DNA from 3 places in the Elstera sp. genome. Region 2 is predicted to be linked to each of the others. Evidence: predicted binding sites of a transcription regulator. Region 2 holds the regulator's gene; each other region holds the start of a gene.
The links. The regulator PhoB, encoded in region 2, activates phosphate uptake and scavenging genes when phosphate is short. The targets are predictions, from matches to a motif close to TNTCATAAAACTGTCA.
Positions count from the first base shown of each region.

Region 1: a site for PhoB is predicted at 2,614-2,629, ahead of ACIQ36_RS06145 (PhoX family protein). Genes of this name have one in related genera too.
Region 3: a site for PhoB is predicted at 2,117-2,132, ahead of ACIQ36_RS08115 (putative hydro-lyase). Genes of this name have one in related genera too.

Region 1 is NZ_JBILQX010000029.1:14,028-18,265, reverse strand. It holds gene ACIQ36_RS06155 (methyl-accepting chemotaxis protein) at 1-1,027, opposite strand, end outside; gene ACIQ36_RS06150 (DUF2333 family protein) at 1,440-2,417, opposite strand; gene ACIQ36_RS06145 (PhoX family protein) at 2,725-4,238, shown strand, end outside.
Region 2 is NZ_JBILQX010000013.1:25-4,262, reverse strand. It holds gene ACIQ36_RS03450 (methyl-accepting chemotaxis protein) at 298-1,992, opposite strand; gene phoB (phosphate regulon transcriptional regulator PhoB) at 2,193-2,903, opposite strand; gene phoU (phosphate signaling complex protein PhoU) at 2,908-3,651, opposite strand; partial or broken gene ACIQ36_RS03435 (phosphate ABC transporter ATP-binding protein) at 3,684-4,238, opposite strand, start outside.
Region 3 is NZ_JBILQX010000046.1:10,750-14,987, forward strand. It holds gene ACIQ36_RS08110 (ABC transporter substrate-binding protein) at 24-1,271, opposite strand; gene ACIQ36_RS08115 (putative hydro-lyase) at 1,319-2,095, opposite strand; gene ACIQ36_RS08120 (LysR family transcriptional regulator) at 2,284-3,168, opposite strand; gene ACIQ36_RS08125 (amino acid ABC transporter ATP-binding protein) at 3,248-4,015, opposite strand; gene ACIQ36_RS08130 (amino acid ABC transporter permease) at 3,999-4,238, opposite strand, start outside.

The sequences.
Region 1 (4,238 bases), on a different contig from region 2:
CACTAAGGCGCAGATGGCTGAGGGCGCGCGCCATGACCGCCATCTCATCCGGGCCGGTCGGCGGGATCTCCTGCTGCGTATTGCCCGAGGCGACGGCCTCCATCACGCGGGCAAAGGCACCAAGCGGCCGGAAAACGGTAATACGCAGCACGATAAAGCCGCCGACAACAACGATCACGGCCAGTAGCAGCAGCGCTTTCTGTCCTTCGCTTTGAACTTGATCGACCTGTTCAACAAAATTATCGATGCCACGGGTGAAGCCGACCTCTGCCCAGGGGCGGTTATTTGTTCCCAGCAGCGTGGCGCGGGCCGTGGCAACCGTGATCACATCCGCGGGTAAGCCTTCGCTTTTATAAACACTTTGGTTCTTGCCATCGAAGAGTTCCACGGTACCCCCAAGAGATGGGCCGATGCCTTCGAGCAAATGCAACGGGTCGGTAACGATTTCCATCACCCCCAGAACGCGAAAACCGCCAACGGGCACGAAAATGGAGTGCAGCGGTCGGCCCGTAGACGATTGCCAGAGATGATTTAATTCTTGGCGCTGGGCCCCCTTATCGCGGGCCTTCAACTGCTCAAGCAGGGCGGAATCTTCGGTCGCCGAGGATTTGTCGCCCTTCGAGGAGCGCGCGATGAAGGCCATGTCCGGAGTGAAAATATTAACGGCCACCAGCTGGATCTGTTGCTCGACGACTGGGGTAAGCGTGTAGAAAGTATCGGTCATAAATCCAAGCTTAACCGCATCCTTATCTTCCGCCGCTTGGCCGAGCCCTGCCGCGCGGCTCCATTCATTGCCAATGGGCGACATACGTTCACCATAGACCCGCGTCAGTCTATCGCGGACGAAAAAGCTCAAAATTTGCCCCGTCGAACTGTTTAGCGTGTCGGTGGCGAACTGCGTGTAGCGGGAAATCATCCGGCTCTGCTGGACCCCGACGGCAACCGCGACGATGAGGAAGAGCGCCAGCAGCACGCGGCGCAGCGTGAGGCGTGGGACCCAAGGTTTAGGCATCCGATGCTCAGCCATGGCAGAACCTTCCTCGCTACTACGATGGTATGACGATGAGGCAAGCATAATCTGTTCCGATTCTCGTCTCCCGGCTAGGGGGTACAGAAAATCAGACCCGAAAACCTCATCGGGACACGTTAGCGACGTAAGAAACGCGCCATTACCGAGGGGCGGCATCTGTTTGTGACAAACTGATGCCAGCCTGGGCGGGCAGACCCCAGGGGAATGGCGCGCACGGAGAGGGTTGGGCGCCCTATTCCTGAGCGGTGCGGGGGAGGGCGGCACCGCCTGAAACACTTCTTACATATTTTAGATACTTTTGAGAAATATCATGCGATACAGTATCTATAACCCCGCGTTATTGTGCGGCGCGATATGTGATTGCAATAGAAACTACTGCGGACAATATTGTCTTCGAAATTATATACCGCTATCGGATGAGGATTTCCGAAACTTCCCGCAGTTGGGTGCGAGCGCGTAACAGATAGAAACCTTGGGTTGCGAGGTGATTGGCAGCAAAAAGCCCATCGGTCGCGCCGTTCATCACAATCAGCGGATCCAGCAGCGAGGCTTCATGCAGGCTTTCCAGCATTTGCGTCCAGGCATTAAAGGCTTCACGGTCGCGGAGAAGTTGCTGATAATCCACGCCAAGTTCGCGCAGGATCAGGTAATAGGCATAAAGGCGACCCTTGACGCCGTAGAAAATATTATCGGCACGACGATCAATGAAAAATTCCCGACCGGCCAAAATTTGCTTGTCTAGAACCGCCGAGGACGAACCCAGATCGGACGTAATGCGTTCCAAGAGCGCAATTAGATTATCACCGCGCCGCTCGAACAGCGCCTGTCCCTGGCTCAACCGCTGATTATAATTGCGCAAGGCTTTCGCGGCCGAGCGATATTTTGCATCAGACGAGGTCGTGGGTGCCCAGGAGGTGGTAAAGTCGAACAACCAAATATCCGGCGCGGATTTCAGCAAATCGACGGCTTTCGACAGATCAGGATCGGCTTGGGAGGAGCCCCGGTTGCGGCCGATCTGGTCCATCATTTCGGTACTAAAGCGGCCCAGCGCTTCAACAATACCCGCCTGAAATTCCGGCATATTATCGAGCCACCAACCGGGCAGGAAAAACGGATCGTTCGCCGCCCAGCGATGTGTGATGGTTTCCCGTTCGATAAGGGTTGCCGCCATGGCAACGGCGCGGCTGCTGCCGGTTGGAACGTCGGTCGGGACGAGCGTTGTATCGTCGTCGATCACATGAACCCAGAGCATTCCGGCGGGAATATAAAGACCCACCAGAATAACCAACCCCAGGAGCATTCGTCCGACCAGCCCTAAGCTGATCGTGAGCCGTTTCGGCCAAAAGCGCGTGAGCAGGGATCGTTTCTCGAAATCAAAATCAGCCACGGTCGTTCCCCTTTTACGCCACCTCGGAAGCTGCGGACGACCACAGCCTCTTATAACTTATGCCGGACAGAAGCCCTATTTAAGGCAGGGTTCAATAAAAATACGATCACTGGAGAAGGTAGCAGGCTAAATGCCGCTGATGCCCTCCGTTTCCCTGGTGATCCTTACAGGATTTTTCCGGAACTTGTCAGGGAATCGTAACAAAATGGTCATGCAGTCACGGCAAGGTGCATGCGATGAAACGCGCCCGAAATTTGGGCGAAGTGTGCATAGAATATGTTTTTTAACTTTGTCGAGCGAGTGAACCATGACCGACGCTAGCACCCAGCCCGCCGTATCCGTCGATTCCCACGGCGAGATTACGAATCTGTCCGATAACCCGACCTTCGCGTCGGTGGTTGATGCCAGCCTGAGCCGCCGGTCGGTGCTGCTCGGCACGGCGGCGACGGCCCTGTTCACCTCGCTTGGCGGTGTGTCTACGCTCGCTATTTCCGGTGAGGCAGAAGCCGCGACTACCCCCAAAAAGCTGCTGAGCTTTAAGCCGGTCGCCAAAAGCCTCGCCGACGCCGTGATCGTACCCGAAGGCTATGATGTTCAGGTGATTTATGCGCTCGGCGATCCGCTGACGGCCAATACTCCGGACTATAAGAACGACGGAACCGATGGCGATTTCGACAATCGCGCCGGCGATCACCACGACGGTATGGAATATTTCGGCCTATCCGCTGACGGCAAGCCTTCGACCAAGTCGGGGACGCGCGGCGTGCTTGGCATCAACCACGAAGCCACAACCGACGAAAAACTGTCGTCGCACTTCATCCATGCCGATGGCGGTACGCGCAGCCTGCCGCGCCCGGCCGCCGAAGTGGATAAAGAACTCGCGATCCATGGCGTTTCGATGGTCGAAGTTCGCAAGGCCGCTTCGGGTAAGTGGGAATATGTGAAGAATTCTGGCTTCAACCGCCGCTTCACCACGCTGACCGAAATCGACATTGCCGGTCCGGCGCGCGGCAACGCCCTGCTGAAGACCAAATATTCGCCCGAAGGCACCAAAACGCGCGGCACGCTCAATAACTGCGGTGCCGGTCGCAGCCCCTGGGGCACCTATATGACCGGGGAAGAAAACTTCAACGGTTACTTCGCCCGTCCCAAGGGCGATGATGAAGCCCGCGGTAAGGATAAGACCGTTACGGCCCTTAACCGTTATGGTCGCCGCGAAGGCGATGCGTCGCGTCATGGTTGGGAAAGCGCCGGTTCGGGGGATAAATACGCCCGCTGGATCAATGCTAAGACCGGCACCTCCGCCGATGGCAGCGACGATTATCGCAATGAAATGAACGGCCAAGGCTATGTGGTCGAAATGGACCCGTATGATGGCAAGAAGCTGGCGAAAAAGCGCACCGCGCTTGGCCGTTATGCCCATGAAAGCGCCGCTTTCAGCAATCCCGCCGTTGGCCAGCCGCTCGCCGTCTATATGGGCGATGATGCGCGTAACGAATATATCTACAAGTTCGTGACCGATGCGATCTGGTCGGCTGCCGATGCCACCAACCCGGATCGTCTGGCCGTTGGCGATAAGTTCCTTGATAAAGGCACGCTGTATGTCGCCAAATTCACGGCCGATGGTACGGGCGAGTGGCTCGAACTCTCGCTGAACAATCCGGCGGTTAAGAATTACGACAAATATTCGTTCGCCGATTTGGCTGACGTCGTTGTTAACGCCCGTATCGCGGGCGATGCCGTCGGCGCGACTAAGATGGATCGTCCGGAATGGTGCGCCGTCAACCCGGCCAATGGGGAAGTCTACTTCACCCTCACCAA
Region 2 (4,238 bases):
GTTATAAAAATGGCAATAAGCCTCTGAGTTAAGCTCATGGTTTGTAAGAAAAATTTCACAATCTGGCTCCTGTATATTGTTTCGAGGACCGTCATACGAAAAAGTAGTTGAGAGTTATGAAAGTTTCGATGGCAATTATTTGCCTATCTACGCACGCATATATGCGTGAGCCGCATGGCTTGCCCTCTTTGCTCCGACATTGATCGACGACAAAACGCCCGGATGACGGGTGAACCGTCTTCCGGGCGTTCAGTAATACGATGGGGGGGAGGGAAAGCTTGCGCGACCGTGGCGGTTTTACGCCGCGTCGTGCTGGACCTTGCCGAGGAAGTGACGAACCTCGTGCTTTAGGGTTTCGGTTTGCTCGGTCAGGCTTCCGACCGCCGCCAGAACTTCGCTCGCCAGACTGCCAGTTTCGACCGCAGCGGTCGTAACGGTGATGGTAATGTTTGTCACATTCTGCGTGCTGCTGGCGGCTTCGGAAACGTTGCGCGCGATTTCCGAAGTGGCGGCCCCTTGCTCTTCCATCGCGAATTTTACGCCGAGATTGATTTCGTTGATATGGCCGATGGTATTGGAAATGGAGGCGATAGCGGCAACCGCCTGCTGGGTCGCGCTCTGAATCGCCCCGACTTGGTTTTGAATATCTTCCGTCGCGCGCGCGGTTTGCCCCGCGAGGTTTTTCACCTCCCCGGCGACGACGGCGAAGCCCTTACCGGCCTCCCCCGCCCGCGCGGCTTCGATAGTGGCATTCAGCGCCAAAAGATTGGTTTGGGCGGCAATATCCGAAATCAAGCTAACCACTTCGCCGATCCGCTGCCCTGCTTCGGAGAGCGTGCGGACGATCATGCCGGTTTGCTCCGCTTCCGATACGGCGGCGCCGGCAAATTTGGCGGCGTCGGCGACCTGGCGATTGATCTCGCGGACCGAGGCATTCAGTTCCTCCGAGGCGGACGCCACGGTTTGCACATTGGCGGTGGCCTGCTCGGCGGCAACGGCCACCTCGTTGCTCTGCTCCGAGGTGAGTAGCGCATTGCTATTCACCGTTTCGGCATTCTGCTGTAATTGCGCTGCTGCCGAAACGACGGTAGCGATCACGCCGTCGATAGTATTGCCGAAGCTGGCAATCGCGCCCTCGATCATCTGCTTACGGGCGATTTCGCGCTCGGTATGCTGCTTTTCCTGCTCTGCCAGGCGGCGGGCCGTTACGATTTGGTTAGAGTAATCCACCAAAGCCCGCGCCAGCGCGCCGATTTCGTCGCTGCGGTGGGTATCCTCCAACTGCAGAACTTTTGGATCATTCTCGAGCACGCCGAAAAGTTCGGTGAGGCGCGACACGCGGCGCATCTGCGAGCGCACGACCCAGGCGACGATAACGGACCCGGCGATGAGCGCGAGACCAACCCCAATCAAATTATCGCGCAGAATAGCATTACTCTCTTGAGTCACGAGCGATGCGGGCATGCCGACGAATAAAATGCCAATCACCTGGCCCGCCCCATCCAGAATCGGCTCGTAAACGGCAATATGGGGCTTGCCCAAAATATCGACTGGCCCGTGATAGGTTTTTTTGTCGCGAAATACACTGTTGTAGGCGGGTCCTTGCGCGAGCTTCGTTCCGATGGCGCGCGATCCGTCGGGTTTTAGAACGGTCGTTGTGACGCGCTCATCTTTTTGGAAGATGGTCGCAACGCCGCCCGTCACTTTGCTAACGCTATCGACCAAACTTACATCGAAGCCAACGGCAAGATTGTTCAACATCAATTGACCATTGACCATAGCGAAACTGCCGCCGCGCGCCTCGATAAGCTGCTTCATCACCCCCAGCCCACGATCGACGCTGATCTGCGCATCTTTGAGGAGTGCTGTATGGATGACGCGGTAGGAATTTAGGGTGATCGCTCCCGTGATGATGGCGACCAAAGCGATAAATGTTAGGATCAAGCGTTGTTGAACGCCTAAATTCTTCAACGAAATTAGACCAAAAGACACTGCCTAACCCTCCTTAGGGGAATACCACCCGGTGCGACCGGAACACTCATATTACATATATATTTTACTGTTTTTTAGTAAAGATCGAGTGGATATTTTCAAGGTGCCCCTGCGCCATCCGCATGCCTATGGGCTGCTCATAAAAAAAAGCCAGAGCAAAGCCCTGGCCAAAATTTGTAAGGAACGGCGCGGTGTTCGGCTTATCCGTTAACGTCCACCGTCTCATCGAGCGCATAACCCGCCGAGCGCACGGTGCGGACGATATCGGTTTCGCCCTCGGCATTCAGGGCTTTGCGCAAGCGCCGGATATGCACGTCGACCGTACGGGGTTCGACATAAACATCCGCCCCCCACACGGCATCGAGCAGTTGCTCGCGGCTGAAAACCCGGCCCGGATGCTCCATCAGGTAGCGCAGCAGGCGAAACTCGGTTGGCCCTAAGTGAATATCGCGGTTGTTCCGGCGCACCCGATGGGCGGCGAGATCCAACATCACATCGGCGAAAGTCAGGCTCTCGCCATCCACCGACGGGCGGGTCCGGCGCAAAACGGCCTTTACCCGCGCGATCAGTTCCGAGACCGAAAACGGCTTCGTCACATAATCGTCGGCCCCGCTATCGAGCCCGCGAATTTTATCGCCCTCTTCCCCTCGGGCCGTCAGCATGATGATCGGCGTCGCGCGCGCGTTCGGCAGGCGGCGCAGGCGGCGGCACACTTCGATACCCGAGAGCATCGGCAGCATCCAGTCGAGCAGCACCAAATCGGGGTTTTGCTCGGCGGCGATAATCAGGGCTTCTTCGCCGTCGGTGGCGATACAGACGCGAAAGCCCTCCCGCTCCAGATTATAGCGGAGCAGGGTGGCAATCGCGGTTTCATCTTCGACGACCAGCACCAGAGGGGTTACTGGGGACATGCCCTCAACTTCCCTTACTGTCGGCAACGTAGGTTACGCCCTTATCGGTCATCGCCGTCATGCTGGACAGATCGCCCTTGGCGCGCTCTTCGTCCGGAACCTTACCGCGCACGATATAGTAGATCGTTTCGGCAATATTGGTGGCATGATCGCCGATGCGCTCCAGGTTCTTCGACATGAAGAGCACATGGGTGCAGGCGGTGATGTTGCGCGGGTCTTCCATCATATAGGTGAGAAGCTCGCGGAAGATCGACGTGTAGAGTTCATCGACTTCCGTATCGCGCTCGCGGATGGCTGCCGCCCGCTCGGCATTGCGTTCGGCGTAAGCGTCGAGCACATCATTGACGATGCTTTGGACGATCTTGCCCATGCGCAGCACGCCCGACGCCGGTTTCACCGTCGGCGATACGTTCAACGCTAAGGTGCGTTTGGCGATATTCGCCGCGTAATCGCCAATCCGTTCCAGATCGGTCGCGATGCGGAGCGAGGCGACGACGGTGCGCAGGTCCGACGCCATCGGCTGGCGCAGGGCCAGCATGCGCACAACCTGCTCGTCGATCTCGTGATGCAGCGCGTCTACCTTGGCGTCGGCCGCGACCACGGCGGAGGCGAGCTGGCTGTCGCGGCGGCCCATCGCCTGCATCGATTGGGCAATCTGGGCTTCGACCAATCCGCCCATCTGCATGATCGACTTGTGCAGCGCGCGCAACTCTTCGTCGAAGGACGAAACGATATGTTCATTCGACATGGGGATTTCCTTCTACCCAGGGGGCGTTCGGCTCAGCCGAAGCGGCCGGTGATATAGCCCTGAGTGCGTTCATCGTTCGGATTGGTGAAGATCTGCGCGGTATCGCCCACTTCCACCAAATCGCCCAAGTGGAAGAACGCCGTGCGCTGCGAGACGCGGGCGGCCTGCTGCATCGAGTGGGTTACGATCACGATGGTGTAATTCGTGCGCAACTCGTCGATCAGCTCTTCGATCTTGGCGGTGGCGATGGGATCGAGCGCCGAGCAAGGCTCGTCCATCAGAATGACTTCCGGGTCCACGGCAATAGCGCGGGCAATGCACAGGCGCTGCTGCTGACCGCCGGAAAGGCCCGTTCCGCCTTCGTGCAGACGATCCTTAACCTCTTTCCATAGGCCAGCGCGTTCTAGCGACTTTTGCACCACCGTGTCGGTTTCTTCACGGCTGCGCACAAGGCCGTGAATACGCGGACCATAGGCGACATTGTCGTAGATCGACTTGGGGAAGGGGTTCGGCTTTTGGAACACCATGCCGACGCGGGCACGCAACTGCACCACGTCGATATTCGGATCGTAGATATCTTGCTTGTC
Region 3 (4,238 bases), on a different contig from region 2:
CAGCCCCATTGAAACTAGGCGGATTACCGGCCGGGGATCGGCCAAACCACCGGGCGGCTTGCCGTCTCGAACGGCCATACCGAGCGATATACGCCGTCTTGCACTTGGATCAGCACAGGGGTTGCGCCGGTATTTTGGCCGGTTTCATCGAAGCGGATATTCGCCCACGGCATAATCGTCTTATCGCCCGCAATATCGGTTTTTTGCAGGGCGGCGCGAATATCTTCATTCTTGGCCGACCCTGCGCGGTCGATGGCATCGGCCATGACCAGAACCGCCATAAGCTGACGGGCGCTATTATCGTTCAGATCCTTACCGCTGCGCTTTTTATACATCTCGTTGATCTTGCCGATAACCGGGCGCTTTTCTTGCAAATCGAGCGAGAAGCTGGAGCGGCTGATAATCCCCTCCGCCTTGTCGCCCACCGCCTGCAAAAACGCCTGTTCGGCAAAACCCGCCGCCTGGGCAACGATGGCCTGCGGCTTATAACCAAGCTCGCCCATCGTTTTCAGCAGCAGAATCGCGTCGGTGGTATAGCTCGACGGCATCAGAACCGGCGCACCCGCCGATTTAAGCTGCTGCACTTCCGAGGTCAGCGACGGGCTATTAGCGCGATATTTAATATCGCCCGCCACTTTAATGCTGCGCTCGCCCGCAAGCTTGCGCTGAATATTGGAACTATCGGTGCCGAAAATCGTATCTTCGTAGAAGAACGCGACCTGATCGACGCCGATGTTTTTCTTATCCTTCATGTCCTTATAAAAATCGAACATGGCTTGCGAGAACATTTCATCGTGGGCCGTGGTGCGGAAGAACCACTTCAGGCCGCGCCGATGCAGGCTGGGCGAGGAGGAATCGGCGGCCAGGAACGGCACCTGATAGCGTTCGGCCACCTGGCTGACCACGGCGGCGACGGCGCTGTTATAGGCGCCGATGAGCGCCGAGACCTTATTTTCGGTAATCAGGCGTTCGGCTTCGGCGCGGCCCTTTTGCGGGTCGGCCTGATGATCGGCGAACACAAGCTTGATCTTAGCCCCGCCAAGCTTGGCCAAACCGGCCCCCGGCCCTTGAATAACATCGAGATCGACCGATTCATTGATGATTTCGGCGGCGGTTTCCATCGCGGCGCGCGCGTCGATCCCGGTCTGGGCACCCGCGCCCGACATGGGCTCGATCACACCAATAGTAATTTCCGGTGCCTGCGCCCAAACCGGGGCAACAACACCAATGCACAAAGCCGCCGAAGCGAGCAAAGATTTTACGCTGACCATGACCTAAGCCTCCATTATTATCGTGATTTAGGGTCTAGACTTGCGGTTTACCCGTGCCGCAGGTCGGTAATCAGCATGCACCCCGGCGAATGGGTGATGCAGAAGTCAGGGCGGGCGTTTTGGATAACGCTTTGCGGCGTAACCCCGCAGGCCCAGAAAACCGGCACTTCGCCGTCTTCAATCGTAACCGCGTCGCCGTAGTCGGGCTCTGCGATGTTGGAAATGCCGATCTGATCGGGGAAACCAAAATGCACCGGGCCGCCGTGCATATCGGGAAAACGGTTGGTAATCTCGATGGCGCGCAGCGCGTCCGCCGGTTTCAAGGGGCGCATGGAAACAACCATCGGCCCCGAGAACGGCCCTACGGGCACGGTCGGTACATTGGTTCGATACATGGCCACATTGCGCTTTTGCGCTACGTGCCGCAGCGGAATCCCTGCCTCAATCAGCGGCGCTTCGAAGGTAAAGGAGCAGCCGATGACGAAGGTCACGAGATCGTCGCGCCAGAGCGCCGCAATATCGGTTTCCTCGCCGGTGAGCGACCCGTGATGGAATATCCGGTAGCGCGGCAGATCGTGGCGAATATCGATCCCCGCCCCCAAACCCGGCAAAGCCGGATCCCCAACGCGGGATTCAGCCAAGACTGGGCAAGATTTCGGGTTGGCTTTACAGAAGGCGCGAAAATCATCGGCATACTTCTGCGGCAGAATAACCACATTCCCTTGAGTATAGCCCGGCGCAAAGCCCGAGGTATGGCCGGTTATAATGCCCGAGCGAATGAGTTTGCGGACCGATTGAGCATCGGTAACTGTCTGGACATCCATTGTGTCAAGATCCCTCTGCGGTGACATTTTTATGAAGCCATTCGCGGGGGTCATTCGTCCAATTTTATTTTTAGACGTAGTTTGATAAATAAAATTTATCATTCGAGGTTTAACTCAATTTGCAACCTGACCATTAAGTCAAATTCAGGCGCAACCAAGTTGCTGCAATAGAGCCACCTGCCCTTTGTTTAAACAGCCTCGGCTATTTCCTGGGCAATCGCCGCAACCAGCACGGCGAGCGAGTTATTGGGCGTATTCACATAGGTCGCGGTAAAAACCAGATCGGGCAGTGCCGTTTTCGTAGGCAATAGGCGCAGTTTTCCCGCCGCCAATTCTTCTTGCACCACGGTCGGCGGAATCGCGCTTATGCCGATTGAATCCATCGTCATGCGCACGATGGACGAGAGTGAACTATTCCCAAATACCCGCACGCCCGGCACATTATTGCGCTTAAAAAGGTCGATAATCTGGTGATAAGGCCGCGACGCGCGCGAATAGGTGATGATCGGCCATTGCGCCAAATCGGCGAGCGACAGGGGCGTTGTCTGCTGAACCAACTCCGGCGCGGCCACCCAAGCAATCGGATAGGCGCAGAGCGGCAGATTGGTCACGTTCGGCGCGCTGATCGGCCCCAAGAGCAGCGCCAAATCCAACTGCCCTTCCAACAGGGCATCGCGCAGATTGACCGACACATCAACCGAGATTTCCAGCGTGATCTGCGGGTGCTTTTGGTAGAGTTCTTTCACCAGACGCGGCAGCCACGTATGCACGATGGTTTCCGACAGCCCCAGGCGCACGGTGCCTTTCAGCGAATCGGGGTCGGTGACGGCCATCACCATTTCATCGCGCAACGCCAGAAGCCGTTCCACATACTCCAGCAGTTCGACGCCCTTGACCGTGAGTGTCGGTCGCCGCCCATCACGGTTCAACAGCAGCACGTCCAGGCTGGCCTCAAGCTGAGCGATGCGGGCAGAAATCGCGGGCTGCGTCGTGTTCAGCTTCTCCGCCGTGCCGCGAAAGCTGCCGAGCTTGGCGACCCAAAAGAAGGTTTCGAGATTGCGGAAGTCGATCACGGGGCCTGTCTTTCTGCCCTCGGCAAAGGCGGGCGGCTTAGGCTAGACTAGCGCCCCGCCGAACAGAACCCCCCGCGTGCTATTCGAGCAACGACGAGAGAAACTGTTTTAACTCCGGCGTTTGCGGACTGCCGAATACCGCATCCGGCGGTCCCATCTCGTGCACGCGGCCTTGGTGCATGAAAATCACCCGGTCGGCGACCTTGCGCGCGAAATTCATTTCGTGCGTCACCATCAGCAGGGTCATCCCCTCCTCGGCCAGGCTTTCGACAACGCGTAAGACTTCGCCGACGAGTTCGGGATCGAGCGCCGAGGTGATTTCATCGCAGAGCAACACCCCCGGCTCCATCGCCAGCGCGCGGGCGATGGCAACGCGCTGCTGCTGGCCGCCGGAAAGTTGATCGGGCATTGCATCGAATTTTTCGCCCAAGCCGACGCGCTCCAGCAGCTTGCGCGCCTGGGCCGCCGCCTCCGCCGGGCTGCGCTTTTTCACCAACCCCGGCGCGAGCATGATGTTCCGGCCTACCGACAGATGGGGGAACAGGTTGAAGCTTTGAAAAATCATCCCGACGCGCTGGCGCAAATCGCGCATCGCGGTCGCGCTATCATGGACCAAATCCTTACCGTCGACCGTTAGCGCGCCGTCCTGGAAGGTTTCGAGCCCATTGATGCAGCGCAGCAGCGTGCTTTTCCCGGAACCGCTTTTGCCGATGATGGCGATAACCTCGCCGCGCTCGACCGACAGATCGATGCCCTTCAGCACCTCCGTCGGGCCATAGGATTTGCGCAGGGCCGTGATCTGAACAATAGGAGCTTGATAGGGCGCGGGATCAGCGGCGAGCGACATTGAGTTTCCTTTCAAGCGTCTTGGCGTAGAGGCTGATGGGGTAGCACAGGGCAAAATAGAGCAAGGCCACGCAGGAAAAGACCGTGAAGGGCGCGTAGGTGACGTTGGAAATCATATTCCCGGCGCGGGTCAGCTCGACAAAGCCGACCACCGACGCCAGCGCCGTACCCTTAATAACCTGCACCAGAAACCCTACCGTCGGCGGCACGGCGATTTTCAGGGC